3 regions of the Erwinia psychrophila genome follow, and region 3 is predicted to be linked to each of the others. Evidence: predicted binding sites of a transcription regulator. Region 3 holds the regulator's gene; each other region holds the start of a gene.
What was found. The regulator PhoB, encoded in region 3, activates phosphate uptake and scavenging genes when phosphate is short. The targets are predictions, from matches to a motif close to CTGTCATAAAACTGNCNNAT.

Region 1 (10,643 bases), on a different contig from region 3:
ATAGCCATCCCGAGCGTGATAGCCAGCAAAGTCAGCGAGGCTGCGCGATGAAAAGGAAGGAAAAACAACGATGCGGCGAGGACGTACCACATAAAGACACTCCCTGTTAAGTTTTTAACCGCCACAAAGTTTAAAGGTTAAGGGCGGCGCAGCAAGTATGCAATTTGCGCTACCGGCAGGCAAATTGCGTGACGGGATGCGTTACCGGTCGGCCTGACCATTGATTTTCGCCCCCGTTAGCCTCATGTTAACTGAATCGCGTGCTTAACCACGCACATACACGATCATGACTTCAAGGACTGCGCTATGACCAATCCGCTACTTTCCTCTTTTACGCTTCCTCCTTTTTCCGCCATCAAACCCGAACACGTTGTGCCCGCCGTTACTCAGGCGCTGGAAGCGTGTCGCGCGGCGGTAGAGAGCGTGGTGGCGCAGGGCGCGCCCTACACCTGGGACAACCTGGTACAGCCGCTGGCGGAAGTTGACGATCGCCTGGGCCGCCTGTTTTCTCCGGTCAGCCACCTGAATTCGGTAAAAAACAGCCCCGAGCTGCGTGAAGCCTATGAGCAGACGCTGCCGCTGCTCTCCGAGTACAGCACCTGGGTAGGCCAGCATGAAGGCCTCTATCAGGCTTACCGGGATCTGAAAGCGAACAGCTACGAGACGCTGAGCGCGCCGCAGCAGAAAGCCGTGGACAATGCGCTGCGCGATTTCGAACTCTCCGGCATTGGCCTGTCGAAAGAGAAGCAGAAGCGCTACGGTGAGATCGCCTCGCGCCTTTCGGAGCTGGGTTCTACCTACAGCAACAACGTGCTGGACGCGACCATGGGCTGGAGCAAGCTGGTGACTGACGTGAACGACCTTTCCGGGATGCCGGAAAGCGCGCTTGACGCGGCCAGAGCCCAGGCGGAAGCGAAAGAGCAGGAAGGCTGGCTGCTGACGCTGGATATTCCCAGCTATCTGCCGGTCATGACCTACTGCGACAACGCCGCGCTCCGTGAAGAGATGTACCGCGCCTATTCTACCCGCGCCTCCGATCAGGGGCCTCACGCCGGGAAGTGGGATAACAGTGAAGTGATGGCTGAAGAGCTGGCGCTGCGCCATGAGCTGGCCCAGCTGTTAGGCTTCTCCTCCTACGCCGATAAATCCCTGGCCACCAAAATGGCGGAAAATCCGGCCCAGGTGATCGACTTCCTCAGCGATCTGGCGAAACGCGCCCGTCCGCAGGGGGAAAAAGAACTGGAGCAGCTACGCGCCTTTGCCCGTAAAGAGTATGGCGTTGATGAGCTGAACCCGTGGGATCTCACCTATTATGGCGAGAAGCAGAAGCAGCATCTGTACGCCATCAGCGATGAGCAGCTTCGCCCTTACTTCCCGGAAGATCGCGCGGTGAACGGCCTGTTTGAGGTGGTGAAGCGCATTTACGGCATCACCGCCAAAGAGCGTAAAGATGTGGATGTCTATCATCCTGACGTGCGCTTTTTCGATCTGTTTGATGAAAACGGCGAACTGCGCGGCAGTTTCTACCTGGATCTCTACGCGCGCGAGCATAAGCGCGGCGGTGCATGGATGGATGACTGCGTGGGCCAGATGCGCCTGGCGGATGGCTCGCTGCAAAAACCGGTGGCCTACCTGACCTGTAACTTTAACCGTCCGCTGAACGGCAAACCGGCTCTCTTTACCCATGATGAAGTGACCACGCTGTTCCATGAATTCGGTCATGGGCTGCACCATATGCTGACCCGCATTGAAACGCCAGGCGTTTCCGGGATCAGCGGCGTGCCGTGGGATGCCGTCGAGCTGCCAAGCCAGTTTATGGAAAACTGGTGCTGGGAGCCGGAGGCGCTGGCCTTTATTTCCGGTCATTTTGAGACCGGCGAGCCGCTGCCGCAGGCGCTGCTGGAAAAAATGCTGGCCGCGAAAAACTATCAGGCGGCGCTCTTTATTCTGCGTCAGCTGGAGTTCGGTCTGTTCGATTTCCGGCTGCATGCGGAATACGATCCGGCAAAAGGCGCGCAGATTCTGGCAACCCTGCAAGAGATCAAAAAGCAGGTGGCGGTGATGCCCGGACCCGCATGGGGCCGCTTCCCGCATGCGTTCAGCCACATCTTCGCCGGCGGCTATGCGGCGGGTTACTACAGCTACCTGTGGGCGGATGTGCTGGCGGCGGATGCCTGGTCGCGCTTTAAAGAGGAAGGCATTTTTAACCGCGAAACGGGGCAGTCCTTCCTGGATAACATCCTGTCGCGCGGCGGTTCAGAGGAGCCGATGGAGCTGTTCAAACGCTTCCGGGGCCGCGAGCCGCAGCTGGATGCGATGCTGGAACATTACGGTATCCAGGAATAGTCAGTGAAGATTTGTCTGGTAGATGAAACGGGCGCCGGAGACGGCGCCTTATCCGATCTGGCGGCACGCTGGCAGCTTGAGCACGACGACGAAGCGCCAATGGCGCTGGTGATGACCGGTGAAAGGCTGGAGCTGCGCAAACGTGATGAGCCAAAGCTTGGCGGGATTTTTGTCGATTTCGTCGAGGGTGCCATGGCGCACCGCCGCCGCTTCGGCGGCGGGCGCGGCGAAGCCGTGGCTAAGGCCGTTGGCATTAAAGGCGGCTACCTGCCTGCGGTTGTTGACGCAACGGCAGGCCTGGGCAGAGATGCGTTTGTGCTGGCCTCGCTGGGCTGCCGGGTGCAGATGTTTGAGCGTCATCCGGTGGTGGCGGCTCTGCTGGAGGATGGTCTGCAACGCGGCTATCAGAGTACGGAGATCGGCGGCTGGCTGCGCGAGCGGCTGACGCTGATCCATGCGTCAAGCCTGGATGCGCTTGCCGGCATCGCGGAAAAACCGGACGTGGTCTATCTCGATCCGATGTACCCTCATCGCCAGAAAAGCGCGCTGGTTAAAAAAGAGATGCGGGTATTTCAGACGCTGGTGGGTGCGGATGCGGATGCGGATGGCCTGCTGGAGCCGGCGCGTCGTCTGGCGAAAAAACGCATTGTGGTGAAGCGCCCTGACTATGCGCCGCCGCTGGCCGGCATCGCGACGCAATCAGCCGTGCTGACCAAAAGCCATCGTTTTGATATCTATCCGCCGCTCGGCCAGTAGAAAATGTCCACCGGGCCGCTTCCGGCGCGCAAATTATTCTGAATGGTTATAGCGGCCCTGTCCCGCTGTCGTCAGCATTATCAGGCTACATATTTGGCCTGTGTCCTCGCAGGTTGAGTGAAAAGTGCGTCTGGCGGCAGGCTGTAACCGGTAATAAATACGCGCCGGCGACAGTAAAAATATACGCCGCAAAAGCGAATGAGTGTGCTGTATAAGCGAAGTAAGCGGTAATACTAAAAAAGCGTGCTTGTTTAGCACGCTTTTAAGCTTCCGGAATTAACTGAAATCTGATTTACAGTATTGATGCTGTAAGGCAGCGTTAATCAGGCAGCTAATTTAGTCAGGAAGTTTGAAAAGGAACTCAAATACCCTTGAACGATGCTCAGGCCAAAAGCTTTGTAAGACAGACCGATTTTCTCGCCGATGACGCTGGTCTCAGCAAGCGCATCTAACGTAGTATCAAATTTGGCAGAAACCTGAGCTAATGCGGTATTGACGTTGCCCCGGAATTCGGTCAGTCCAGCGCCGCTAACGGCCGCAATTTCAGTCTGGTTGATTTCTCTCATAAATAATATCCTTATTAAGTGGTTGTGCTTTTTTTGAATGCTTTTTCGCTGCGATGCAGCAGAGAAAGCAAATGAAATATAATGAGAAAAAAGAAGTTTTCCTATAGTAAAATATTTATAAGTGCCGTTCTGACACAAATAATTCATTGGGTGTCAGACTGTTAAAGTGCGGTGCTTTAATAATGGAATATTCTTGTACAGAATTAAAATAAGCTGTCAAGTTTCAGGGTTATGACTTATATCCATCAGTACAGGCATCGCCAGTCAATACAACTGCCTGAACAAGATTACTCCTGTCGATTACGCTGGCAACGGTGAGCAACTATAAAGTTGAAGTGGGTGATTAGCGTGCCGGGAGAAAACAGAACTGGCCGGAACTTAATTTGCACAGAATAGGTGAAAAAAAGCCGGCACAGGCCGGCTTTTTGAACGGCGGCTATTCTTCGTCTGCGTCGCGCAGCGGCACGATCAGCATATCGATATGGACGGTGTTGATCAGCTGACGGGCTGAAGACATCAGCTTGCTCCAGAAGTCCTGATGATGGCCGCAAACGACCAGATCCACGTCATAGCGCTTGATCGCATCAACCAGCACCTGGCCCAGATCGCCGCTGCCGCTGAGGGTTTCAGTCACAGGATAACCCGCGCCGTTTGAAAGATCGGAGAGTGCCGTATGCGTCTCTTCGGAGATGCGTTTCTGCATATCGCCAAGATTAACGTCAATCAGCCCGGTATAGAGATCGGAATAGTTCACGTCCACATGGATCAGGGAAATTTTGGCATCATAGGGACGCGCCATGGAAACCGCTTTAGCAACCAGCAGTTTACTTTCCGGTGAAAGATCCACTGCAATCAAAATGTGTTTATAAGACATATCGAACTCCTTCCATGTGTTGCGGCTGCGCCTTCCCAGACAAGACTGGCCGGGAAGAATAGTAAGTTTCTGAAATCCTTAACGAATAGAAATTGCGATGCGGGATTTCGCGAGGGGGGCGTTAAGCGTACTTCAGCCTCGCCACCTTATTATTCTCTCGCTTTGAAGTATAGGCCGAATTGTTAACAGACGCTTTCCAAACGCGCCTCTTTGGGAGCAGGATCAAACTGTAATTAAGGCTTTTTGCAATGATGCGCCTAACCATGCTGGAATTTTTTTAAGCATATCTCCTACAATGATAATAACGACACGCCATCTCTTGTGGGTAGCGGTCGTACCGCAGTGATAACAACTCTCAGTCAGGTTCAGTTTTGTGGATGGCAAATATCACCAGGGCCGTGCTGGCTTTGCCCGGTGTATCTGCCAGGTTCGTGTTGTCGGGAGGGGATCATGATTAGCACCATCGCGCTTTTCTGGGCTCTTTGTGTCATTTGTTTGATCAATATGGCGCGCTATTTTTCTTCACTCCGCGCGCTGCTGGTGGTACTTCGCGGATGCGACCCTCTGCTGTATCAATATGTTGATGGCGCAGGATTTTTTACTTCACACGGGCAGCCCAGTAAGCAGGTCAGGCTGGTACGCTACATCTGGGCGCAGCGTTATCTCGATCATCACGATGATGAATTTATCCGGCGCTGCGAACGGGTTCGCGGCCAGTTTTTACTGACCAGCGCGCTTTGCGGCCTGGTGCTTATCGGCTTTATGGGATTGCTTATCTGGCACTGAACCGCGCCGGGGGCAAAAAAAAGGGTGAAGCCTGCAGGCTTCACCCTTTTTTATACGTCACACGTTAAATGATAAAGTGCAGCGCAATCCAGTAGAGGCCACCGGATAACAACACCGAGACAGGCAGGGTAAAGACCCAGGCCAGCAGGATGTTTTTGATGGTGCGCCCCTGCACGCCGCCGCCATCAACCAGCATGGTACCGGCGACGGAAGAGGAGAGTACGTGGGTCGTTGAGACGGGCATACCGGTATAACTGGCAACGCCGATAGAGACCGCCGCCGTCATCTGGGCCGACATTCCCTGGGCATAGGTCATCCCTTTTTTACCTATTTTTTCACCGATGGTGGTGGCAACGCGGCGCCATCCAACCAGCGTACCCAGCGACAGCGCAAGCGCCACGGCCACGATAATCCAGACCGGTGCATACTCGACGGTGTTCAACAGATCGTCTTTCAGCTTGCTCAGGAAGCGCTGATCCTCTGCGCTGGTATCTGGCAGCTTAGCCGCCTTCTCCGCGGTATCGGAGACGCACATCAGCAGGCGACGCAGCTGCGCACGCTGATCAACGCTTAGCGCATCGTAGCTCTGCAGATTGTCCAGCATACCTTTGACGCGGGCGATGGCGGGAAGCGCGCGGGAAGCATCACAGTGGAACTCCGTTGTGCCACCCGGATTTTCCTGCGGCGTTGGCACCGCAGGCGGCGCCATCTGCACGATACGCGTCAGCGCATCACCGTGCTGCTGGTAATACTGCTCCAGATTGTGTACTGCATCGCGGGTGCGGGTAATGTCGTAGCCTGAAGCGTTCATGTTGACCACGAACCCTGCAGGCGCCACGCCAATCAGCACCAGCATGATCAAACCGATGCCTTTCTGACCATCATTAGCGCCGTGCGAATAGCTCACGCCAATGGCAGAAACGATCAGCGCGATACGGGTCCAGAACGGCGGCTTTTTCTTGCCGTCAATCTTCTCACGCTCCGCAGGCGTCATATGGATCCGGCGACGTTTCTTGGTGCCGCTCCAGTAGCGACGAAGGATAAAGCACAGCCCACCCGCAATGACCAGACCGACAATCGGAGAGATCACCAGCGACATAAATATGCCGATCATTTTCGGGATGTTAAGGGCTTCGACGATAGAATTGCCGGTCATAAAGGCGTTGGTCAGGCCAATGCCGATAATGGCCCCGATGAGGGTATGGGAGCTGGACGCCGGCAGACCAAAATACCAGGTGCCGAGGTTCCAGATAATCGCAGCCAGCAGCATGGAAAAGACCATGGCTAACCCGTGAGCCGATCCCACATTCAACAGCAGATCGGTGGGAAGCAAATGAACGATAGCATAAGCAACGCTCAGCCCGCCCAACAGTACCCCAAAGAAGTTAAAGACCCCTGCCATTACCACCGCCAGTTGCGATCGCATTGCGCGGGTATAAATCACAGTTGCCACCGCGTTTGCCGTGTCGTGGAAGCCGTTGATGGCTTCGTAAAACAGAACAAAGAGCAGAGCGAGTACCAGTAACAGGCCGGTATGATAATCGAGACCAGCAAACAGATGTAGCATAAGCGTTACGCCATTTTGGAGGACATGAACGCGGCGCATTATCAGCGACAAACCGCACCCGGGGAAAGTGAAATATAGACTTTTTTTGACAGTAATGTGTCAAAAGAGCGTGTTTACGGGAGCATTCTTTATGAATATCATAAAGTTACAAAATGTTTCGGCGATGAAGCTTGTGTTACGCTGGCTTCAGCCCGCTCAACTCTCTACAATCAGCGTTTTTTCGCGGCGGGGCAGGCTCAGTGGAACAGTTTGACGTTATTATCATCGGTGCCGGTGCGGCTGGCCTGTTCTGTGCCGCTCAGGCGGGGCAGCGCGGCAGGCGCGTTCTGCTGCTGGATAATGGTAAAAAGGCCGGACGTAAAATTCTGATGTCCGGCGGCGGGCGCTGTAACTTTACCAACCTCTATACTGAACCTGCTGCTTACCTCTCCCATAACCCGCATTTCTGTAAATCCGCACTGGCGCGCTATACCCAGTGGGATTTTATCGATCTGGTCAACCGTCACGGCATCGCCTGGCATGAGAAGACCTTAGGGCAGCTTTTTTGCGACGATTCGGCCCAGCAGATTGTCGATATGTTGCTGAAAGAGTGCGAGGCGGGCAGCGTCAATTTGCGGCTGCGCAGTGAAGTGCTGGGCGTGGCGCACGACGACGAAAGCGGTTATACCCTGACGCTGAACGGCAGCACTGTGCGGGCGGAAAAGCTGGTTATTGCCTCTGGCGGCCTGTCGATGCCGGGGCTGGGCGCCTCTCCCTTCGGCTATAAACTGGCGGAACAGTTTGGCCTGAAGGTTTTCCCGACCCGCGCCGGTCTGGTGCCCTTCACCCTGCATAAACCGCTGCTTGAACAGCTCAATGCGCTGTCCGGCGTGGCGGTGCCTTCGGTATTGACCGCCGAAGAGGGGACCACGTTTAAAGAAGCGCTGCTGTTTACCCATCGCGGCCTTTCCGGTCCGGCGGTGCTTCAGCTCTCCAGCTACTGGCAGCCCGGCGAGTTTGTCACCATCGATCTTTCGCCCGAGCGTGATCTACAAGCTTTCCTTAATGAAGAGCGGGACGCGCATCCGAACCAGAGTCTGAAAAACAGCCTGGCGAAAGTGCTGCCCCGCCGTCTTGTGGAATGCCTTCAGCAGCTTGGCAACGTGCCGGAGTGTACGCTGAAACAGCTGAACGCCCGCCAGCAGAGCGAGGTGGTGACGTCGCTGCACCAGTGGCGGGTGCAGCCGAACGGCACGGAAGGTTACCGTACCGCCGAGGTCACGCTGGGTGGGGTAGATACCAGCGTGCTCTCTTCTAAAACGATGGAGGCCAAAGCGGTGCCCGGTCTCTATTTCATCGGGGAAGTGGTGGACGTGACCGGCTGGCTCGGCGGCTATAATTTCCAGTGGGCCTGGTCTTCCGCCTGGGCTTGTGCACAGGCGCTGTGACTCTAGGCGGCAGGCTTTGTCCCTTAAGATCCACGTTCTCCCTCAGGCAACGCCTCAGAATAAGCGTCGTTCATGAGCCGGACAGCGCCTGGGAAATAAAGATTGCTACGTCTCTCTTACAACAAAAAGATATTCGGAGGCAGCCTGTAAAGACTGCCTTAGTTGGACTTTACACGACGAGATCATGATCCCCGGTGCGTAACGGTGCGGCCCATTTGCGGAAAGAGACAACAGCCAGCATCAGACCTAATGCGCCGGAAATCGCCCCAATGTAACCGACCGAGGAGAGTGACAGTTCAAGACTGACCGTTTTCCCCAGCAGCGCGCCGGCGCCAATCCCAATATTGAAGATCCCCGAAAACATGGCCATGCCGATGTCAGTGGCTTCGGGGGCCAGCGTCAATACTTTCATCTGCATGCCCATGCCGATAATCATGAAGGCGATGCCCCATAAGGCGCATAACGCCACCAGTCCGCCGGTGCTGTGTGCCACGGTGACCATCAGGGCAAGGCACACAGTCAGAAGTGCGATAGCGCCAGTTAACAAAGCAGACAGGTGTTTCTCGCCTAACTTGCTAAAAATGATGCTGCCTGAGATGCCTGCAATGCCAAATATCAGCAGTAAAACCGTCGCAAAATTATGGCTCTTACCCGATATCTGCTGGACGAAAGGCTCGATATAAGTAAAGGCACAAAAATGTGCTGTGACCACCAGTACCGTCAGGAGATAGACGCTAATCAGCGCCGGGTTGCGGAGTAAGCCGGGTAAACTTTTGACCGAACCGCTCTGCTCAGAGTTTACCTGAGGCATGATTTTAATAATCATAGCCAGCAAGACCATTGAGGCGACGCCAATCACCAGAAAGGTGATGCGCCATCCAAAACTCTGGCCAATAATGCGGCCTAAAGGCAAGCCTAAAACGGACGCCAGCGCCGTTGCCGTAGCCAGAAGGCCAAGCGCCTGAGCGCGTTTGCCTGCAGGCGCCAGTCGGATAGCCAGCGAGGCGGTAATGGACCAGAACAGCGCATGCGACAGCGCCACTCCTGCCCGGCTGACCAGCAGGACATTAAAATTCCACGCCACAAAAGATAAAATATGGCTACAGGCGAACAGGCCAAACAGGGCGATCAGTAATACGCGCCGGTCAATTTTGCTGGTCATCAGCATCAAAGGCAGTGACATGAGAGCCACAATCCAGGCATAGATGGTCAGCATGATGCCTGACTGAGCGCTTTCCATGCCGAAACTGTGCCCAATGTCCGTCAGCAGACCAACAGGAATATATTCCGTCGTGTTAAAAATGAACGCTGCCACTGCGAGGGTTAACACGCGTAGCCAGGCTACCTTTCTGGATACTGTCTGTAGTTCTGCCATAATCATCCCCCCGAAAATTCAGCCGGCAATGTTAAGGCTCCCCGCCGACGGCATTCAAGGAAATTGTGACCTTCGTCGCATTTTTAGCATAAATAAACACAGCGCATTAATTTTTTTTATGGCGGCGATTAAGTTTGTTAAAAACAGTGAGCCCGTGCATCTGAACAAAGTAATTTTCGCTTCCCTGAAGTGAAAAGCGCTGCTATTTTGGAAGTGATTGTTTCCTTAAGTGAGCTGCAATGAACAAGACAGGTTATCCTCAGAATAAAAGCCGGGAACGCGGGCGACCACGGGAATTTGATATGGATCTTGCGCTGGATATGGCGATGATCGTTTTCCGTCAGAAGGGGTTTCACGCTTCCTCCATCGCCGATTTAGGCGAAGCTATGGGACTTACCGCCGGCAGTATTTATAAAGCCTTCCAGGATAAGCGAACCCTGTTTCTGCGCGTATTCGAGCGGTACACCGCTTTGCGCCATGCGGAGCTGAAGCAGCGGCTGGAACCATTTCCGACGGGCCGTGAGCAGCTGGCTGAATTGCTGCGTTTTTACATTGATTCCGCATCTACGCTGGAAGGAAGGCGCGGCTGCCTGGTCGTCGGCAGTATGAATGAACTGCGGATCCTGGACCCGGAAGTGTCAGAACTGGTGTTTCAGGCCGTCATGCGCAACAAGCAAAATCTTATCTCCCTACTGCGCCTGGGTCAGAATGACGGATCGGTATCCGCCAGCCTGAATGTTGAATCGGCGGCAGGGCTGCTGCTCTGTCTGGTATTCGGCATGCGCGTTGTGGGTAAAGTTGAAGACGTAACGGAGAAAGAGGAAACGATACGGCTGGCGATGAAGCTGCTCGATTAAAAAATTTACCCATTTAGGAAATGATTGCTTTCTTAATGTCGGCGTTGTCTGCACAGGCAGAAAATCAAAATGAGAAGGAATGACGATGC
Region 2 (10,643 bases), on a different contig from region 3:
CTCATTTGCGCCGCATTGCTGCCGTTCAGCGGCATGGCGAACACGCTGAATAACACCAACCAGCCGGGGCAGCAGGGCTATAATCCCAGCACGCAACGGATGCAGACACAGATGCAGAATCAGCAGTCACGGCAGAAATATAAGCTCCAGCAGGATCAGCAGCGTCAGAGTCAGGATTTGCAGCAAAAAATGCAGGAACAGCGCAACAGCGCTACCCAGCGTTTGCAGCAGTCCCAGCCAGGTACGCAGCCGCAACAGCCGCAGATCCAGCAGAACAATAATTCAACCACCCCCTGACCGTAGACACAGCAGCCAGGCCGATCGCTATTCTTCATTGACGATCGGCCCCGCCCGGACAGCCCAACTCCTTTCACCCTCGCAGCGAACGGGAAGCCTTACGGGAACTCACTGGCAATCAGGCTGACAGCGGGTACGTAGTCAGCCGAATTCTGGCCCCAGAAGGTCAATGCGGTCAGTACAGATTGCATCAACCCCCCAGCTTAGCAGCGTCCGGGCGCGCTCCGGGCGATTCACCGTATAGGCCAGCAGGCGAAAGCCCGCCGCTTTAAGCTGGGCAACCCGCGCTTCGGTCAGGAGTTGATGATTCAGATGGAGGGAGACGCACTCCAGCGCCTCCGCCATCTGCCGCCAGTCATCATGCCACTCATGCAGTAAAAGCCCCCGCGGCAGTTCAGGCACCGCCTGCTTAGCCGCCTCCAGCGCCTCAAAAGAGAAGGAAGAGAGCAGTGGCGCCGTCTGGGTATGCCAGAGATCCCTCGCCGCCAGCGCGACCGCACGGCCGGTTTCTTTTTCCAGGCCGGTGGTCGGTTTTATTTCGATATTCGCCATCATCTGCCAGTGCGCACAGCGCGCCGCCACTTCAGAGAGTAGCGGCAGCCTTTCACCGGCGAAATCTTTGCCGTACCAGCCTCCCGCATCAAGCTGCACCAGCTTTTCCCACGGCAGCTGCCCCGCCACGCCCCAGCCATTGCTTGTCCTGTCCAGCGTGTCATCGTGGAGCAGAAAGATTTCGCCATCCTGCGAGAGCTTGGCATCAAACTCGATCATCTTGTGACCCAGCTTCCCGCCAACGTCAATGGCGGCTAAGGTATTTTCGGGGGCCAGCTTGCCGCCGCCGCGATGGGCGACGATCGCTGGATAGGGCCAGGGTTTCGTTGTCATTCAAGCCGTTGTCCGTTTTGGGTATCAAAGAAATGGAGCGATTCCGGCGGCAGATGCAGCCAGAGCGTGCTGCCGGTGGCCGGGCGCTCAACGTGCAGCAGCCGCACCACCATACCGCATCCCCCCAGCCGTCCGTGCGCCAGGTTATCAGCACCGAGCATTTCCAGCGTTTCAACCACCAGCGGCACGCCGCCCGCCTGCTGTGAGGAGAGCTTAATATGTTCCGGACGAATACCCAAGGTCAGCGCGTGCCCTGCTAATTCCGGTCTGGCGACGGGCAAAGGAAGCGTGAATCCTTCCGCCAGTTTCAGCCTGGCGCCGTCTTCGCTCACTTCGCCATCCAGAAGATTCATGGAAGGCGCGCCGATAAAGCTGGCGACGAAGCGCGTCGCCGGACGTTCGTACACCTCCACGGGCGTGCCTAACTGCTCCAGGATGCCTTTGTTCATCACCATCACCCGCTGCGCCAGCGTCATCGCTTCCACCTGATCGTGGGTGACGTAGAGGCTGGTCGTTTTCAGACGACGGTGAAGCTGCTGAAGCTCAAGCCGCATCTGCACGCGCAGGCGGGCATCCAGGTTGGATAACGGCTCATCGAACAGGAAAACCGAGGGTTCACGTACAATAGCTCTCCCCATCGCCACGCGCTGCCGCTGGCCGCCGGAGAGCTCGCGAGGGCGGCGATGCAGCAGGGCCTCCAGCTCCAGGCTGCGGGCCGCTTCCAGTACGCGCTGGCGTATATGCTCCTTACCCATACCGCGAATTTTCAGGCCGTAGGCCATATTCTGCTCAACGCTCATATGGGGATAGAGCGCGTAGTTCTGAAATACCATCGCAATACCGCGATCTTTCGGCTCCAGCTGCGTCACCCGCCGGCGGTCGATATAGATATCGCCGCTGGTGACCTGCTCCAGTCCGGCCACCATTCTCAGCAGCGTCGATTTCCCACAGCCTGAAGGGCCGACCATCACCATAAACTCGCCGTCGTGAATATCGACATCCATTGGCGCGATAATCTGATTTTTGCCGTCATACGATTTGCTGACGGCCTGAAATTTAACGCCTGCCATATTATTTCTCGCTCTCAACCAGCCCGCGAACGAAAGCGCGCTGCATCACTAAAACGACGGCTACCGGAGGAAGCATGGTCAGCAACATTGCCGCCATCACCAGGTTCCACTGCGTGGAGCCATCCCCGCTGGAAATCATGCTGCGAATCCCCGCCACGGCGGTGCCAAGCTGAACATCAGTGATAATCAGCAGCGGCCACAGGTACTGGTTCCAGCCGTAGATAAAAATAATTACAAACAGCGCCGCCAGATTGGTTTTAGACAGCGGCAGGACGATATCCCAGAAAAAGCGCATCGGGCCGGCACCGTCAATTCTGGCCGCCTCAACCAGCTCGTCGGGAAGGGTCATAAAAAACTGGCGGAACAGGAAGGTGGCCGTCGCCGAGGCCATCAGCGGCAGCGTCAACCCGCTGTAGCTGTCGATCATGTTCAGATGCGATATCACTTCAACCGTCGGGAAGATACGCACTTCCACCGGCAGCATGAGCGTAATGAAGATCATCCAGAAGCAGAGGCCGCGTAGCGGGAAGCGGAACCAGACCAGCGCGAAGGCGGAAATGACCGAGACGGTGATTTTCCCCACGGTAATACTCAGCGCCATGATGGCGCTATTCATCAGCATCACGCCGAAGGGCGCGCTGTTCTGCGCCACGCCGTTGTGCCAAATCTCCGCAATATTATCCAGAAGGTGCGTGCCTGGAATGAGGGTCATTGGCACCTGGAAAACCTCCTCATTGCTCAGCGTGGCGGCAACAAAGGCGACATAGAGCGGAAACAGTACCGTCAGAATGCCCAGGCCCAGCATGATATGGCTGAAAATATCCAGCCCGCGTCGGTTTTCAATCATTGGTAGCGCACCTTCTTCTCGACGTAGCGGAACTGAATTACCGTCAGAATAATCACCAGCACCATCAGCACCACCGACTGGGCGGAAGAAGATGAGAGATCCAGACCCGCGAAGCCTTCGCGGTAGATTTTATAGATCAGCGTGGTGGTGGACTGTACTGGCCCGCCGCCCGTCGCGGCATCGATCACCGGGAAGGTATCGAAGAAGGCGTAGACCAGATTGACCACCATCAGGAAGAAGCCCACCGGGGTAATCAGCGGCAGGGAAAGCTGGAAAAAACGGCGTACCGGGCCTGCGCCGTCAATCGCGGCGGCCTCGGTCAGCGATTTTGGAATGGACTGTAACGCCGCGAAGAAGAACAAAAAGTTATAGCTCATCTGCTGCCAGACGGAAGCCAGCACCACCAGGAACATGGCCTGACCGCTGTGCTGCGCATGATTCCAGCTGTAGCCGATCTGCCCCAGAAAATGGGTAATTAACCCCAGCCCCGGACTGAACAGAAACATCCACAGCACCGCCGCGACGGCGGGCGCTACGGCATAGGGCAGCAGAAAAAGCGTCTGGTAAAAGCGCTTCATGCGCATGACATGATCGACCAGTGCGGCGAAAAACAGGGAAACCGTCAGCCCGATGACCGTCACCAGCCCGCTGAAAATTAGCGTGGTCCAGAAGGAGGCCAGATAGTATCGATCGTCCAGCAGGCGGCTGAAGTTCTCAAGGCCGACAAAAGTGCTGGAAAAGCCGAAAGGATCGACGTTCTGTACTGAATACCAGAGCGCTTCGCCCGCGGGCCAGATAAAGAAGATCACGGTGATCGCCAGCTGCGGCATCAGCAGCACATAGGGCAGCCATCGTGAGCGGAAAACGGGACGGGAAGATGACATACGGTTGCTCTGAAAGAAGGAAATTAGCGGTTAACAGCGAAGTGTGTGACCTGAAAGGAGGAAGACGCCCCTTCCCGGCCGCGTTTGCCGCTTCCGTGCGGCAGGTCTCCTCCCTGACTTTGTCACTGCTATCTTTGCTTAATTTATGCCAGCCAGTGTGGCGATGCTGGCGTAAAAGGGATTACTTGCTGGTTGACTGTTCAAATCGACGCAGAAGCTGATTACCGCGTTTTACTGCGCTATCCAGCGCGGCCTGCGGGGTGGCTGAACCGGTCCAGACGCCTTCCAGCTCTTCGTCAATGATGGTGCGGATTTGCGGCATATTGCCCAGGCGCATCCCTTTGGTGAACGGCAACGGTGGCTTGTTCAGCATCTGGCGCGTGGCGATATCAGCACCGGGGTTCTTCTCATAGAAGCCCTGCTTGCGCGTCAGCTCGTAGGCCGCCGTGGTGATCGGCAGGTAGCCCGTTTTCTGGTGCCACTCGGCGGCGATTTCCGGCTGCGCCAGGAATTTCATAAACTCAGCAACGCCTTTGTAGGTGTCAGCGTCTTTACCCTTCATCACCCACAGGCTCGCGCCGCCGATCATGGCGTTCTGTGGCGCATCCGGTACGGTTTCGTCGTAAGGCATCATGCCAACGCCATAGTTAAATTTGGCATAGTGACGGATATCAGCCAGCGAGCCTGAAGAGGCTGTGGTGATGCCGCAGTCGCCGTTATAGAACTTGGCTGTAGACTCATCCTTGCGGCCAAAGTAGGTGAAGTCACCTTTTTTGTTCATATCCTGAAGCATCTGAATATGGCGCACCTGAACCGGTTTATTGAAAACGAATTCCGCATCGGTGCCATCGAAGCCGTTATTTTTGGTGGCCACCGGCAGGCCGTGCCAGGCGCTGAAATTCTCAATCTGGATCCAGCCCTGCCAGCCGCTGGCGTAGCCGCATTTCATGCCCGCTTTACGCAGTGCGGCGGCGTCCTGCTCCAGCTCCTGCCAGGTTTTCGGCGGCTTCTCCGGGTCAAGACCCGCTTTTTTGAAGGCGTCTTTATTGTAATAGAGGACCGGCGTGGAGCTGTTAAACGGCTGAGAGATCAGATGGCCGGTTTTGGCATCGCTGTAGTAACCCGAAACGGTTGGCACGAACTGCTTTTCGTCAATGCTGACGCCCGCGTCCTGGAAGACCTGATAGACCGGGACGATCGCCTTTGAGGCCATCATCGTGGCCGTTCCCACTTCGTATACCTGGAGGATGGCGGGTGCTTTTCCTGAACGCACGGCGGCGATGCCGGCGGCCAGGTTCTGTTCGTAGTTACCTTTGTAAGTCGGCACGACTTTATAATCGGGATGCGCTTCATTGAAGCGTTTAGCCAGCGAGTCAACTTCGACGCCCAGCTCGCCTTCCATAGAGTGCCAGAACGGGATCTCGGTGGCGGCCAGCGCATGTCCGCTGAAGGTCAGCCCCAGTACGATGCTAAGTGCAGTATGACGAAATGAGAACAATGACATATCAGTTTCCTGTACCCGGTATAATACGCGCGAATTCGCGCCTTTCTCTGTCCGGGAAGTAACATGACATGCCAAAATGACGGTAAGATAACGCTTCTGTGATGTAAAAATGACAGCCTGTTGACGCTAAACCGTCTGAAATATGACAGGTTTTAGGGATGCCGCAGGAAAAGTAACGCGGTAATGAAGCGGGGTAAGCGGCGGCAGGAAAGCGGGCTATTAACACTAAAGGGACGGCTTTTGCCGTCCCTGTAAAGGTGTCTCTAACCGCCAAGATAGGCGCTGCGCACCGCCTCATTCGCCAGCAGCGCTTCGCCCGTATCCTCCAGCACCACGTGGCCATTTTCCAGCACGTAGCCGCGATCGGCGAGCTTCAGCGCCTGATTAGCATTCTGTTCCACCAGGAATATCGTCATCCCCTCCTGGCGCAGCTGCTCGATGGTGTCGAAGATCTGCTGAATGATAATCGGCGCCAGCCCCAGCGAGGGTTCATCCAGCAGCAGCAGGCGCGGCTGGCTCATCAACGCACGGCCAATCGCCAGCATCTGCTGCTCGCCGCCGGACATGGTGCCTGCACGCTGTACGCGGCGCTCATACAGGCGCGGAAACAGCTCGTATACGCGCGCAATCAGCGTCTGATACTGCTGGCGGGCAGCAAAGAAGCCGCCCATCGCCAGGTTCTCCTCAACCGTCATGCGCGAGAAGACGCGGCGGCCCTCCGGCACGATAGCAATGGCTTCCCGCATAATCCGCGCGGTCTGCCATTCGGTGATCGCCTTACCATCGAAGATAATATTTCCCTCAGTGGCGCGCGGCTCACCGCAGAGCGTGCCGAGAATGGTGGTTTTGCCTGCGCCATTCGCCCCAATCAGCGTCACAATTTCGCCCTGATTGATATAAAGGCTGACGTTATGTAACGCCTGGATTTTACCGTAGTGGGCGCTGACGTTTTCCAGAGAAAGCATCGGATTCATATTATGCCTCTCCTAAATAGGCGCGGATTACATCCGGATTATTGCGGATCTCTTCCGGCGTGCCGTTGGCCAGCGGCGTTCCCTGATTGACCACATAGATGCGGTCTGAAATCCCCATGACCAGTTTCATATCATGCTCAATAAGCAGTACCGAGACGTTATGCTCCCTTCTCAGCTCAGCAATCAGCTCATCCAGTTCAATCGTCTCTCTCGGATTCAGGCCGGCCGCCGGTTCATCCAGCATCAGAATATCCGGACGGGTTACCATACAGCGGGCAATCTCCAGACGCCGTTGCTGGCCGTAGGCCAGATTGCCGGCCTGACGGTTTGCCATCTCCAGCAGGCCAACGCGCTCCAGCCAGGTTGCGGCCCGATCCAGCGCCTCGCTCTCCGCCTTGCGAAAGGCCGGCGTTTTCAGCAGACCGGCAAAGACGCCGCTTTTCAGATGCTGATGCTGCGCGACCAGCAGGTTTTCGATCACCGTCATCTCCCGGAACAGGCGAACGTGCTGAAAGGTACGTACCACGCCCATCCGGGCGATTTTCTGGCCCGGAAGGCCGGCAAGTTCACGATCGCGCAGCTGAATACTGCCGCCGGTCGGGCGATAAAATCCGGTCAGGCAGTTGAACACCGTGGTTTTACCGGCTCCGTTAGGGCCGATCAGGGAAACGATCTCCTGAGCGCGCAGCTCAAGACTGACATTATTGACGGCAAGCAGGCCGCCGAAGCGCATCATCAGGCCATTAACCGCTAATACCGGCTTCATGATGACTCTCCTTTTTTCACGTTCAGCTTCAGGTGAGGACGCTTCATCGGCAGCAGTCCCTGAGGACGCCAGATCATCATCAGCACCATCAGGCCGCCAAGCACCAGCATGCTGTACTCATTTAAATCCCGCATCAGCTCACGCGAAACTACCAGCAGTACCGCCGCCAGGATCACCGCAAACTGCGATCCCATGCCGCCCAGCACCACAATGGCCAGCACAAAGGCGGACTCGGCAAAGGTGAAAGATTCAGGACTGACGAAGCCCTGACGGGCGGCAAAGAGGCTGCCCGCAAAGCCCGCAAAAGCGGCGCTGATGGTAAAGGCCGTCAACTTGATACGCCTCGGGCTGAGGCCCAGTGAACGGCAGGCGATCTCATCTTCACGCAGCGCTTCCCAGGCGCGACCTAGCGGCATCCTCAGCAGGCGGTTGATCACAAACAGCGTGATAACGACCAGCAGCAGGGCGACCAGATAGAGGAAAATAACGCGGTCGCTGGGATCGTATTTCAGGCCAAAGAAGTTATGGAAGGTGTCCCAGCCGCCATCACGCACGCTGCGCCCGAACTCCAGTCCAAACAGCGAAGGTTTGGGGATCTGGCTAATCCCGTTCGGCCCGCCGGTGATTTCCGTATTGTTAAGCAGCAGAATACGGACGATCTCCCCAAAGCCGAGCGTCACAATCGCCAGATAGTCTCCGCGCAGGCGCAGGACCGGGAACCCCAGCAGCAGGCCAAACATCGCCGCCATCAGGCCGGCCAGCGGCAGGCTCTGCCAGAATCCCAGGCCGTAGTAGTGATTGAGCAGCGCGAACGTATAGGCACCGATGGCGTAAAAGCCCCCATAACCCAGCACCAGCAGGCCGGAGAGTCCCACTACCACGTTCAGCCCCAGTCCCAGCATCACATAAATCAGCGTCAGCGTGGCGATATCAACGGTGCCGCGCGATACCAGAAAAGGCCAGGTCGCGGCGGCAATAATCAGCAGCAGTAAAAACAGCTTCTGCTTCGGCGTGGAGCCATCAATGCCCGGCAGGACCAGCGACGGTCCCGAAAGCTTTTTCAGGCCTCGCTGCATCAGGGGACGCAGCAGCTGAAAGAAAAACACCACGGCCGCGCCGATAGCAATCCAGTTCCAGCGAACGCTGCCGGCGCTATGAACCACCAGATGCGTCCCATCCAGCCCCAGCCGCATGCCCATAAAGAACGCGGCCAGCACCACCAGCATCAGGCTTGAGGCGATGGCGTTGAGCAAATTAAGGTGCTTCATACTTTCTCAACCTCCGGACGGCCCAGGATACCGGTAGGCATGACCAGCAGCACCACGATCAGCAGCGCGAAGGAAACCACATCTTTATATTCGGTACTCAGATAAGCGGACGTCAGCGCCTCGGCAATGCCCAGGATCAGGCCGCCCAGCATCGCGCCCGGAATACTGCCTATTCCTCCCAGCACCGCGGCGGTAAAGGCTTTCATACCGGCCATAAACCCGATGTAGGGATTGATCACGCCGTAAAACTGCCCCAGCAGCACGCCCGCCACCGCCGCCATCGCGGCACCGATAACAAACGTCAGGGAGATCACCCGGTCAGTGTTGATGCCCAGCAGGCTGGCCATCTTCAGGTCTTCCGCACAGGCGCGACAGGCGCGTCCCATACGGGAATAGCGAATAAAGAGCGTCAGCGCCAGCATCGACAGGAAGGTCACCGACCAGATAAGGATCTGCATGGTTGAGATGGTGGCTTCAAAGCCGTTGCTCTCGCCCAGCGTCCAGCGCCCGGTCACCAGGCTTGGCAGCGCGAGGTCGCGGGAACCCTGCGTCAGGCTGACGTAGTTTTGCAGGAAAATCGACATACCGATGGCGGAGATCAGCGCAATCAGGCGCTTGGATGAGCGCACCGGCCGGTAGGCCACACGCTCGATGCTCCAGCCGTAAGCGCTGGCAATCACGATCGCCACAATAAACCCGGCGCCAATCAGCATCCAGCTAACGTCGATACCGACCATCATCAGCGCGGCAATGACGATAAAGGAGACATAGCTGCCGATCATATAAACCTCGCCATGGGCGAAGTTGATCATGCCGATGATGCCATACACCATGGTGTAGCCGATGGCGATAAGCGCATAGGTGCTGCCCAACGTCACGCCGTTGAACATCTGCTGTAAAAAATAGAGGAACTGCTCGGACATACCTTAAACCCTTACTTCTGACCACCGGGGCGGAGAGGCCGTGCACAGAATCATCACGGGCCGGACGCGTCCGGCCCGTGGAAAACGGCACTGTATAGCTAAATTACGCTACAGGCGGCGCTTATCCGCCACGTAGTCTCTTATTTCACCGGCGTGGAGGAACCATCGGCATGCCATTCGAAGATGCCGAATTCAAACCCTTTCAGGTCGCCCTTCTGATCCCAGCTCAGGTCGCCCATAACCGTCGGCACCGGAGCACCCTCTTTCAGGTTCTTCACAATATCTTCCGGCTCTTCGCTCTCGCTGCGCTCCATGCCTTTAACCAGCGATTGCAGCGCGGCATAGGTCGTCCAGACGAACGGACCGGTAGGATCCTGCTTCTTCGCCTTCAGCGCATCAACGACAGACTGGTTAGCAGGAACCTGATCGTAGCGCTTCGGCAGCGTGACCAGCATCCCTTCCGACGCCTCACCGGCGATATTTGAAAGCGAAGCGTTGCCCACACCTTCAGGTCCCATAAAGGCAGTTTTCAGGCCGGCTGCGCGTGACTGACGCAGCAGCTGTCCCATCTCCGGGTAGTAACCACCAAAATAGACAAAATCGACGTTCTCTTTCTTCAGTCGGGCGACCAGCGTGGAAAAGTTTTTATCCCCGGCGGTGATCCCTTCAAACATCACTACGTTACCGCCGGATTGCTTAAGGCTATCCTGCACCGAACGTGCCAGGCCTTCGCCATATTGCTGCTTGTCGTGGATCACAGCGATACGCTGCGGTTTGACGGCGCTGAGAATATATTTCGCTGCGGTGGGACCCTGATCGGAATCGAGCCCGGTGGTACGCATAATCATTTTGTAGCCGCGCGTGGTCAGATCGGCGTTAGTCGCTGCCGGGGTGATCATCAGCACGCCTTCGTCTTCATAAATATCTGAAGCAGGCTGCGTGGATGAAGAGCAGAGATGGCCAATAACATAGCGAATGCCGTCGTTAATCACTTTGTTCGCCACGGCGACTGCCTGCTTAGGATCGCAGGCATCGTCATATTCCACGCCAACCAGTTTGTCGCCGTTCACGCCACCGCTGGCATTGATGTCAGCAATGGCCTGTTTAGCGCCGGTAAATTCCATATCGCCATACTGGGCAACCGGGCCGGACATCGCGCCAACAATAGCGACCTTAATGTCTTTCGCCATCGCCGCGTGGCTCATTGCCAGGGCCACGCACCCGG
Region 3 (10,643 bases):
AGGGCGCAGGCGAATATGCCTTATCCAACCGGGAAGTGATCGGCTTTGGCGGCACCGCCAGCTACGACTCGACGCTGAACGGCAAGGTGATGGATCTGGCGATTCGCGAAGCGGTCAATCATCTGGTCAGCGGTATTGAATCTGGCGCCTGGCGCGCGGCAAAATAACAGGATAAAAAAATGAGAACGTTAAAACTTATTCCGGCAGCCGCTGCGGTACTGCTGCTGGCGGCCTGCGCGCCAAAAAAAGTCACCACCTATTACTGGGGCGACTATCAGCCTTCGCTTTATAACTATTACCAGCACAGCACCTCGCCGGAAAAAGAGATTGAGACGCTGAATCTGGTGATGGAGCAGGCTAAGGCAAAAAATCAGCCGGTACCGCCAGGCCTGCACGCCCAGCTCGGGTTGCTGTATGTGGATACTGGCCGCGCGGACCTGGCGTTCGCACAGTTCAATGCGGAAAAAACGGCCTTTCCTGAATCGGCTCACTATATGGATTTCCTGATGCGTAATAAGCAGGGAGCGAAAAAATGAAAAAGTTGATGATGATGGCGACGCTGCTGGCGGCAGTTGTGCTGAGCGGCTGTGCGAAAAAAGCGCCTTACGATTACACTGCGTTTCGCGAGAGCAAGCCTGCTTCTATTCTGGTGCTGCCGGCGGAAAATAACTCGCCGGATATTAAGGCGGCACACAGCTTTATTTCGCTGGTGACTCAGCCGCTGGCGGAGTCTGGCTACTATGTTTTCCCGGTGGCGGTTGTGGAAGAGACTTTCCGTCAGAATGGTGTTACCACGGCGGCGGATGTCCGTTCCCTCAGCGCGGAGAAGCTTCACGGTATCTTTAACGCTGACGCGGCGCTTTATGTCGATATCACCGACTACGGCACCAAATATCTGCTCGTTGACAGTGAAACCCGGGTTTCGGCTACCGCCAGACTGGTCGATCTGCGCAGCGGCAAGCAAATCTGGAGCGGTCTGGCGACGGCCTCGGATTCTGAAAACAACAATAGTTCGGGGCCGGGCGTGATTGGTATCCTTGTTGCGGCTGCGGTGAAGCAGATTCACAGCACCGTCACGGATGGCGCGCATGACGTTGCCGGCGTCACCAGCAGTCGCTTGCTGACGGCGCGAGATAACGGCGGCCTGCTGACCGGCCCTCGCTTTAAATCGGCAACGAAAATCTGAGTTTCAAAACGGCAGTGAAATCTGCTCTGACGGGGAATCGCTCCCCGTCAGTAAAGTGGCAAAGGTTTCTGCGCGGCACGTCGTTTCTCGCGTCGTGGCAGACCCCTTTGCGGGCTGCGGGTCATGCGCCTTTCCGGGCTGCCGGTTTATTACTGTGCCATCAGCCCGGCGTCTCCAGCCGGCTGTAGCCCAGCCCGTTAACCTTACGCACCTTAATCTGCACCGGAATACGTTCCTTCATCGCCTCAACGTGACTGATTACGCCAATGGTTTTGCCGCTGGCGTTCAGCGCATCCAGCGCGTCCAGCGCACTGTCGAGCGTTTCCGCATCCAGCGTCCCGAACCCCTCATCCAGGAAAAGTGATTCAATCTGCGTTTTATGGCTGACCAGATCGGAAAGCGCCAGCGCCAGCGCGAGGCTGACGAGGAAGCTTTCGCCGCCGGAGAGCGTACGCGTGTCGCGTGTCGCGTCGGCCTGCCAGGTATCCACCACCTGCAGCTCAAGCGCTTCCAGCGATTTACGCTGCAGAAGGTAGCGGCCATGCAGCCGATCCAGCTGATTGTTCGCCAGCCAGACCAGATGATCCAGCGTCAGCCCCTGGGCGAATTTACGGAATTTATCCCCTTCCTTTGAGCCAATTAACTGGTTCAGGTAGCTCCAGTCTTCCGCCTGATGTTCATGTTCGGCTATCCGGGCCAGTAAAGCCTGCTGCTGCGTGCGGCGGGCGGCATCGCTGTTGAGCTGCTGGCGCGCTTCGCCCTGGCGCTGGGCATTTTCCTTCAGTCGCCGGGCGAGATCGGTCACGCTCTCCGCCAGCGCGCCCTCTGTCTCCGTCATTGCATCAGGCTTCTCAGCCTGATGCATCCTGAGGCTTTTTTCAGCCTGTGCCAGCAGCGTGGCTGCCTGCTGGCACGCTTCCTCATGATGTTTTTTCAGGGCAGTGAGACGGGCAATCTCCGCCTCATCAAGCAGGGCGGCGGTGAAGGCCGCTTCATCGCTGAAATGGCTGGCCGCCAGCGCGGTAAGCAGGGTTTGCTGCGCCTGCGTCAGCCTTTCAGCCAGCATGGCTGACTGTTCAGAAAGTGAATTATGCTGTCCGGTCAGGGTATTTAGGCGATCCTGCTGCTGTTGCCACTGCTTCTGCTGCGCCTGCGCTTCACCGGCATGCTGCTGCGTCACTGTTTTCAGCTGACTGAGTACCTCAGCCGTCTGTCGTTCACCAAACAGCGCCAGACGCTGCTGCTGCTGGTCACGCAGGGTAAGCCGCTCAGCGTTAAGGCGGCTTTCCAGCGCATCCAGCCGCGCCTGCTCTTTCGCTATCTCTTCGCTAAGCGCCTGCTGCTGGCTGCTCAGCGTCGCCAGCTCCGGTGCCAGAACGGCCAGCGCCTGTCCGGTCTGAAGCCATTGCTGCCATTCAGCCTGACGCTCCGCCAGCCAGCCTTCATGCTCTGCCGTCTCAGGCAGGGATAATCCGAGCGTCCGCAGGCTGGCCGCAAGCGTCGCCTGCTGCTCTTGCAGCGTGTGGCTTTCAGCGGCCAGCCGCTGGGTAAGTTCCGCCAGCGTCTGGTTTGAAGTAAGTAATTGCTGACTGGTCAGTTCCTGCTGCTGCTGAAGTGTTGTCAGCGCCTGCTGGTGCCGGGTCAGCGTATCTTTATGCTGTTGCAGCGTCCTGACGCCAAGCTGCATGCGGCTCAGTTCGGCCTGACGCGCGGTTTCTGACTGCTCCTGTTCACTCAGCCAGTCCGCCGCCTGTTGCAGGTTGTCCGGCGTCAGCGTCAGCGAAAGCGCTTCTACCGTTTCACGCCAGCGGGCGTGCAGGCGAGCGGTTTCACGACCGGTCTCCTCCAGCTCTAACCTCAGTTTTTCCGCCTGCTGCTGCAGATTTTTAACTTCTTCCCGCTTCGCGGTTCCCCGATCGTGCAGCGTCTGGACCTCAGATATCAGCGCCTTAAGGCGGTTCTGGTTTTCTGACGTTTGCAGCGCCTGATACTCCGCAACGGCGGGATGTTCGCAGGCGCCGCAGAGCGGGCAGGGCTGGCCCGCTTCCAGCTGCGCACGGTGCTGCTCAAGGCTGGCAATGCGTCGCTCAAGCTCACAGCGCTGTTCGAGATCGAGCTGGTGCTGATGCTTTTCTTTCCAGCTGGCGCGCAGGCTGTGCAACAGCTGTTCCGCGGCCTGAAGCTGCTGCTGTAACGCCCGCTGACTCTCTTGCTGCTTCTGGTGTCGCTGCGCCAGCTGCTGCCACTGAGGCAGAAGTAGCGCCAGCGTCTGGCGCAGGGGACGCTGCTGGTTCAGGCGGGTTAACGCCGCCTGCACCTTCTCTTCGGGATGCTGCATCTCCAGCGCGGCAAGCTCACTTTCAGCCTTAGTGACCTGTAGCCGGGCTTCTTCCATCGCCTGCTGCTGGGGGCGCGCCTGCTGGTCGAGCAGGGTGAGGCTTTGTTCAAGTTCGGTGACCGCTTTCTGCTGCCCGTTGATGCGCTGCTGGAGGGCCGCCAGCGCCTGAGCGCTTTCCTGCTGCCGGGTAAAGGTCATACGCCAGAGCGGCAACGATTCGCCCCAGGCGGCAAAGCGAGCATGCTCCTGCTGCCAGCGCTGATGTCCGCTCTGCTGTGCCTGTTTATCCCGCTCCGTCTGCTGCTTCTGCTGCTGCGTCAGGCGGCGCGTCTCCAGAGAGTGTTTGTACTCACTAACTTCCTGGCTGAGCTGGTCACTCTGGGCGCTCAGCGTGGCAATAAGGTTGTCCAGCGGAACCACTTTCTCTGCAATCAGCGTTTCCTGCTGCTGCCTGAATGCCTCATGCTGCTGACGGGCGGCTTCGGCAGCATTGAGCCGGGCAGTGCTGGCTTCCAGTGCCTCTGCCGCCTGCTGCCGCTGGGCGGAAAGCTGATTAAGGGCAGCCGCAGACGTCTCACAGTCCTGCCGGAGCTGATTACGCTGATGCCAGACGGGACGCAGCTTCTCCGCCGGTTCGGCCAGCGTCAGGCGGGCCAGTTCCGGCTCTGCCTGCTGGGACGCGCCGGTTGCCTGCTGTGCCGCCGTCTGCGCCGCGTGCAGGGCCGCCTCCAGCGTCTGGTTTTGCTGATGCCAGTGCAGTCTCTGCTGCTGCTGCTGATAATGTGAAGTGAGTACCTGCTCTTCTTCTGTTAGCTGATGTAACTGTGAGGCGAGCTGCTGAAGCTGCGCTTCGTCAAGCAGGGCCATTCCGCTGGCCTGCGCCCTCAGCGTCTCCAGCGCCGTACGGGCATTTTTATGCCGTTCAAAGACGCTGGCGGAGAGACGCCCGTAGATTTCGGTGCCGGTCAGTTCTTCAAGCAGCCCGGCACGGCTGTTGGCGTCGGCGTTCAGGAAGGCGGCAAACTGCCCCTGCGACAGCATCATCGATTTGGTGAAACGTTCAAAATCCAGCCCGGTGAGGGAGGCAAGCATATCCAGCTTGTCTTTCACCTTATCGGCAACAATGGTGTTATCGTCACAGCGGGCCAGCTCTACCCGTGGTGCCTGAAGGTTGCCGTCGGCGGCGCCCCTTGCGCGGTTCTGGCTCCAGAACGCACGCCAGGCGACCCCCTTTACCTCAAACTCCACTTCAGCCAGGCACTCCGCCGTGTCCCGCGTCATCAGATCGTTCTGCGACTGTGAGAGTTTCCCCAGCCGCGACGTTTCATGGTAGAGCGCCAGGCAGATGGCATCCAGCAGCGTGGTTTTTCCGGCGCCGGTGGGGCCGGTGATCGCAAACAACCCGCTGCTGGCAAAAGGTTCAGCGGTGAAATCGATCTTCCATTCACCCTTCAGTGAATTGAGGTTTTTAAACCTCAGCGTCAGGATTTTCATGGCTGCGCCTCATCATCCATTTCACTCAGCGTCTGTTTAAACAGCAGGGTCGCCCGGGCAAGCCGCTCCGGCGACTCCTCTTCCATCGCCAGCCGCCGGGAGAAAACTTCCTCAACGCTCAGCTCGCTGAGGGTTTCATTATTCTGACGGGCAATAACCTGCTCTCGCTGTTCCCGGCTCCGGCGAAGCAGCACCACCTCCACCGGCAGCCCTTCGGTGATATCGTGGATACGGCGCTGGATATCGTTCAGCCAGGCCTGGGTGACGATCTCAATATCCAGCCAGACCGGTTTGCCGTCCTCCCGTGGCTGGATAGCGGCAAGCTGCCGCTCAATCTCCTCCAGCGATCCCTTGATCATCTGCATCGGCTGAAACAGCGGCACGTTCAGCGGCGTCACCTGGCTGAGTTTACCTGCGCTGAACTCGACTAAAAACACGCTCTTCTCTTTGCCAAGTTCATCAAAACTGAGCGGGATGGGCGAACCGCTGTAGCGAATATGGTCGCTGCTGGCGATGCGCTGCGCCCGGTGAATATGCCCCAGCGCAATATAATCCGCTGGCGGAAAGGCCTGAGCAGGAAAAGCGTCAAGCGTACCAATGTAGATATCCCGCACCGCATCGCTTTTGGTTACGCCCACGGTGGTCAGATGGCCGGTGGCGATAATTGGCAGCGCCAGGCCGAGCTTGTCCCGCTGCCGCAACGCCGCCTGCCAGCAGCGCTGATAGTGCTGGGTGATCGCCTCCAGTAGCGTCTGCTGCTTCTCCCGCCCCGACTGGCCCGCCCGGCTCAGCGTAATATCCCGCGGGCGAAGAAAAGGAATAGCGCAGAGCAGGGCGCCCGGCTTGCCGTCACGGGTGTTCAGCATCAGCACCTGCTCCTCCGGATCGCTGCTGGCAGCGGCAATCACCCGGGTATTCAGGCAGGCGAGCAGCTCGCGGGATTCATTCAGCGTGGCGACCGAATCATGATTACCGCCCAGCACCACCAGCTGACAGCCCGCCTGCTGAAGCTTCACCACAAAACTGTTGTAGAGTTCGCGCGCATAGCTTGGCGGCGATCCCGTATCGAAAATATCCCCTGCGACGATAATGGCATCGACCTGATGCGCAATAGCCTGCGCCAGCAGCCAGTCGAGAAAGGCGTGATGCTCGGGCGCCCGGCTTTTGGTGTAAAAAAATTGGCCCAGGTGCCAGTCGGAAGTATGGATAAGTCGCATGGGATCCTTTGAAGATGCATACCGGAAGCGTCGATTATAAACAGCCAACGCTAAAACCCCAGTCTGAATGACGTTTCGGGATGAATAAAAGTGTTATAAAACGGCGATGTACCTCGTGCTTTTTTCATAAAACTGTCATAAAACTGACGCATAATGTCGCCGCAAACCCCAGTGACATTCCGTCACAGCAGCAGGAGCAATAATGGCTAAGCGCATTCTGGTCGTTGAAGATGAAGCCCCGATCCGTGAGATGTTGTGTTTCGTTCTTGAGCAAAATGACTATCAACCCGTAGAAGCGGAAGATTATGACAGCGCCATCGGCCAGCTGATCGAACCCTGGCCCGATCTGATCCTGCTTGACTGGATGCTGCCCGGCGGTTCAGGCATTCAGTTTATCAAACACCTGAAGCGGGAAGCGATGACCCGGGATATCCCGGTGATGATGCTGACCGCGCGGGGCGAAGAAGAAGATCGGGTTCGCGGGCTGGAAGTGGGTGCCGACGACTATATTACCAAGCCTTTTTCGCCCAAAGAGCTGGTGGCGCGCATCAAAGCAGTGATGCGCCGGATTTCACCCATGGCGGTGGAAGAGGTTATTGAGATGCAGGGACTGAGCCTGGATCCCTCATCGCACCGCGTCATGTCGGAAACCCAGCCGCTGGAAATGGGGCCAACGGAGTATAAGCTGCTGCACTTCTTTATGACCCATCCCGAACGGGTTTACAGCCGTGAGCAGTTGCTTAATCACGTCTGGGGCACTAACGTGTACGTCGAAGATCGTACCGTTGACGTTCATATTCGCCGCTTGCGTAAAGCGCTGGAGATCACCGGGCACGATCGTATGGTGCAGACGGTTCGCGGAACAGGCTATCGTTTCTCTGCACGCTTCTGATCGTTCGCACTGGAGTGTTAACCGTGTTAGAACGCCTCTCCTGGAAGAGATTACTGCTTGAGCTGGTCCTCGCCAGCCTGCCCGCACTGATTATTGGGCTACTGGTGGGCTATCTGCCCTGGCTGCTGTTGCTGTCGATGCTGGGCGTACTGGGGTGGCATTTCAATAACCTGCTACGTTTGTCCCACTGGCTGTGGATCGATCGTAGTATGACGCCCCCCGCCGGACGCGGCAGCTGGGAACCGCTATTTTATGGTCTCTATCAGATGCAGGCGCGTAACCGCCGCCGCCGCCGGGAACTTGGCCATCTGATCAAACGCTTTCGCAGCGGTGCGGAGTCCCTTCCTGATGCGGTGGTCCTGACCACCGAAGAGGGCACCATCTTCTGGTGTAACGGTCTGGCTCAGCAGATGCTGGGCCTGCGCTGGCCGGAGGACAACGGCCAGAACATCCTCAATCTCCTGCGCTATCCCGAATTCACCCGTTACCTGCGCCAGCGGGATTTCATACGGCCACTGACGCTGGTCCTGAACAATCACCGCCATCTTGAATTTCGCGTTATGCCTTACAGCGAAGGGCAGTGGCTGATGGTTGCGCGTGACGTTACTCAAATGCATCAGCTGGAGGGCGCGCGACGCAACTTTTTCGCTAACGTCAGCCATGAGTTACGGACGCCGCTGACGGTGTTGCAGGGCTATCTGGAGATGATGAATGATGCCGTGCTGGAAGGCCCGGTGCGTGATAAAGCACTGCATACTATGCAGGAGCAGACACGACGCATGGAGGGGCTGGTCGGGCAGCTTCTGACGCTGTCGCGTATTGAGGCGGCGCCGGCCTTAGATCTTCAGGAAAAGGTCAACGTGCCAGCAATGCTGCATCTTCTCCAGCGCGAGGCGGAAACGCTCAGCCAGGGGCGTCATGACATTCATTTCACTATTGACGCCCATCTGCAGGTTTTTGGCAACGATGAACAGCTTCGCAGCGCCATATCGAACCTTGTTTATAATGCGGTAAACCATACCCCAGCCGGAACGCGCATTGAGATTCGCTGGCAGAAAACGCCAAACGGCGCGCTGTTCAGCGTTTCTGACAATGGCCCTGGTATTGCGAGCGAGCATATTCCCCGCCTGACGGAGCGTTTTTATCGCGTTGATAAGGCCCGCTCCCGGCAAACCGGCGGCAGCGGGCTGGGCCTCGCTATCGTTAAGCACGCGCTCAGCCACCATAGCGCCAGGCTTGAGATCGCAAGCGAGCCTGGTAAAGAGACCTGTTTCAGCTTCCTGCTGCCGCCACGGTTGATTGTCAGCAACGATCTGGCCCAGAATGCGCTTCCGGAATCGAAAGCGGTAATCTGAAATGAAAAGGCTGTTTCTGGTCGCGGTGCTGCTGTGCAGCACGCTCGCGCAGGCAAAAGAAGGCATGTTAGCCGGTAATCTTACCAGCGTGGGTTCGGACACCCTGGGGAATCTGATGGCGCTATGGGGCGAACGTTTTAACCGCCAGTTTCCGGGCGTGAACGTGCAAATCCAGGCGGCCGGTTCCTCCACGGCGCCGACGGCGCTGGCGGGTGGAGCGGCGCAGCTGGGGGCGATGAGCCGTCCGATGCAGGCGGAGGAGCGCCAGCGGTTCGAAGCCCGTTACGGTTATCCGCCCCTCGCGGTGCCGGTGGCGATGGATGCGCTGGTGGTGGTGGTCAATCAGGATAACCCGCTGCCTGGCCTGAACGTGAAGCAGCTCGACGCCATTTTTTCTGTCACCCGCCGCTGCGGGGCGCTTTCTGCCGTGGCGAACTGGGGCGATCTAAATCTTACCCAGCCAGGCTGGCCGGCCCGGCCGCTGCAGCGTTTTGGCCGCAACTCCGCCTCCGGAACCTGGGGTTTTTTCAAGCAGCAGGCGCTCTGTAACGGCGATTTTCGTAACGATGTGGGGGAATATCCCGGTTCAGCGGCCGTGGTGCAGGCGGTGGCGGCGACGCTGAACGGCATCGGCTACGCCAGTATGGGGTTTCACCTTAGCGGCGTAAAAACACTGCCGGTTGCGCGGCAGGAGCAGGATTTTATTATGCCCACGGCTGAAAACATCCGCAGCGGGCGTTATCCCTGGGCACGCCCCCTCTACATCTATATCAACAAAGCGCCGGGAAAACCGCTGGAACCGCTGACGGCGGCCTTCCTGCAGCTGGCGCTTTCTCCCCAGGGGCAGACGCTGGTCAATCAGGCCGGCTATCTTCCCCTCTCGGAAGCACAGCGCGCGGCAGCGCTCGCGATGCTTGATCGCTCCTGATCCTGCTGACAGCTGCGGTGCCGGAGCAATGCAGCTGGCTTGCCTTTCCCCAACATGAATTTTATTCAACTCTGTTGAATTTTCCTCGGTTGCACCTGAATCTTTCTCATGACATGCTCCCTTTAAGCCATATGGACATCCAGAAGTCTACTTATAACGAAACGTAATTATTTCAACGGTAAATTATGCGCCCCGTCGCGCAGGCCAGGAGTGACCCAACATGCAAAGAGATACCGCCCAGTACCGCGCCGAGGTTGTCGGCAGCTTTCTTCGTCCAGCCGCCATTAAAGAGGCGCGCGAACGTTTTCAGGCAGGCGAAATTGAGCCTGAAGCGCTTCGCCGTATTGAAGATGAAGCGATTCGCGATGTGGTTGCACATCAGCGGGCAAGCGGACTGCGTATTGTTACCGACGGTGAATTCCGGCGCGCATGGTGGCATTTCGACTTTTTCGACGGGCTGCAAGGCGTGGAGCGGTACGAAGCGGAACAGGGCATCCAGTTTAACGGCGTGCAGACCAAAGCGCACAGCGTTCGCGTAACGGGTAAGCTGGGCTTCGGCAATCATCCGATGCTGGAAGATTTCCGCTATCTGCAAAGTATCAGCGGCGACGCGGTGGCGAAAATGACCATTCCCAGCCCCAGCGTGCTGCACTTCCGCGGCGGTCGCAAGGCCATTGATGCCAGCGTCTATCCCGACCTGAACGCCTATTTTGACGATCTTGCCGTCACCTGGCGCGATGCGATTAAAGCCTTCTATGATGCGGGCTGCCGCTATTTGCAGCTGGATGATACCGTCTGGGCCTATCTCTGCTCCGAAGATCAGAAAGCGCAGATCCGCGAACGTGGCGACGATCCGGAAGAGCTGGCCTGGATCTATGCGCAGGTACTGAACAAGGCGCTTGAGGGGAAGCCGGACGACCTGACGATCGGTTTGCATGTCTGCCGTGGTAACTTCCGCTCCACCTGGATCTCTGAAGGTGGCTATGAGCCAGTGGCCGAAATCCTGTTCGGCAGCGTCAACGTTGACGCCTTCTTTCTGGAATATGATAACGAGCGCGCCGGGGGCTTTGAGCCGCTGCGTTTTATCAAGCCGGGCAAACAGCAGGTGGTGCTGGGTCTGATCACCACCAAAAATGGTGAACTGGAAAGCCGCGAAACGGTGAAAAAGCGCATTGAAGAAGCGTCCCGCTATGTCAGCCTGGATCAAATCTGCCTCAGCCCGCAGTGTGGCTT

Region 1: a site for PhoB is predicted at 6,979-6,998, ahead of pitA (inorganic phosphate transporter PitA). Genes of this name have one in related genera too.
Region 2: a site for PhoB is predicted at 5,617-5,636, ahead of ugpB (sn-glycerol-3-phosphate ABC transporter substrate-binding protein UgpB). Genes of this name have one in related genera too.

The regions. Positions count from the first base shown of each region.
Region 1 is NZ_JBCHVB010000004.1:182,551-193,193, reverse strand. Features, by position in the region: gene AAH446_RS12005 (CPBP family intramembrane glutamic endopeptidase) at 1-92, opposite strand, end outside; gene prlC (oligopeptidase A) at 307-2,346, shown strand; gene rsmJ (16S rRNA (guanine(1516)-N(2))-methyltransferase RsmJ) at 2,350-3,102, shown strand; gene AAH446_RS11990 (hypothetical protein) at 3,426-3,668, opposite strand; gene uspA (universal stress protein UspA) at 4,105-4,542, opposite strand; gene uspB (universal stress protein UspB) at 4,993-5,328, shown strand; gene pitA (inorganic phosphate transporter PitA) at 5,393-6,895, opposite strand; gene AAH446_RS11970 (BaiN/RdsA family NAD(P)/FAD-dependent oxidoreductase) at 7,135-8,322, shown strand; gene AAH446_RS11965 (sugar transporter) at 8,492-9,697, opposite strand; gene AAH446_RS11960 (TetR/AcrR family transcriptional regulator) at 9,937-10,554, shown strand; gene AAH446_RS11955 (alpha/beta fold hydrolase) at 10,640-10,643, shown strand, end outside.
Region 2 is NZ_JBCHVB010000004.1:131,352-141,994, forward strand. Features, by position in the region: gene AAH446_RS11725 (DUF2756 domain-containing protein) at 1-297, shown strand, start outside; gene ugpQ (glycerophosphodiester phosphodiesterase) at 439-1,182, opposite strand; gene AAH446_RS11735 (sn-glycerol-3-phosphate import ATP-binding protein UgpC) at 1,179-2,252, opposite strand; gene ugpE (sn-glycerol-3-phosphate ABC transporter permease UgpE) at 2,254-3,099, opposite strand; gene ugpA (sn-glycerol-3-phosphate ABC transporter permease UgpA) at 3,096-3,983, opposite strand; gene ugpB (sn-glycerol-3-phosphate ABC transporter substrate-binding protein UgpB) at 4,165-5,487, opposite strand; gene livF (high-affinity branched-chain amino acid ABC transporter ATP-binding protein LivF) at 5,751-6,461, opposite strand; gene livG (high-affinity branched-chain amino acid ABC transporter ATP-binding protein LivG) at 6,463-7,227, opposite strand; gene AAH446_RS11765 (high-affinity branched-chain amino acid ABC transporter permease LivM) at 7,224-8,495, opposite strand; gene livH (high-affinity branched-chain amino acid ABC transporter permease LivH) at 8,492-9,418, opposite strand; gene AAH446_RS11775 (branched-chain amino acid ABC transporter substrate-binding protein) at 9,559-10,643, opposite strand, start outside.
Region 3 is NZ_JBCHVB010000002.1:493,547-504,189, forward strand. Features, by position in the region: gene AAH446_RS08305 (CsgG/HfaB family protein) at 1-167, shown strand, start outside; gene AAH446_RS08310 (DUF4810 domain-containing protein) at 180-536, shown strand; gene AAH446_RS08315 (DUF799 domain-containing protein) at 533-1,186, shown strand; gene AAH446_RS08320 (AAA family ATPase) at 1,347-5,018, opposite strand; gene sbcD (exonuclease subunit SbcD) at 5,015-6,235, opposite strand; gene phoB (phosphate response regulator transcription factor PhoB) at 6,438-7,127, shown strand; gene phoR (phosphate regulon sensor histidine kinase PhoR) at 7,151-8,482, shown strand; gene AAH446_RS08340 (PstS family phosphate ABC transporter substrate-binding protein) at 8,484-9,410, shown strand; gene AAH446_RS08345 (cobalamin-independent methionine synthase II family protein) at 9,631-10,643, shown strand, end outside.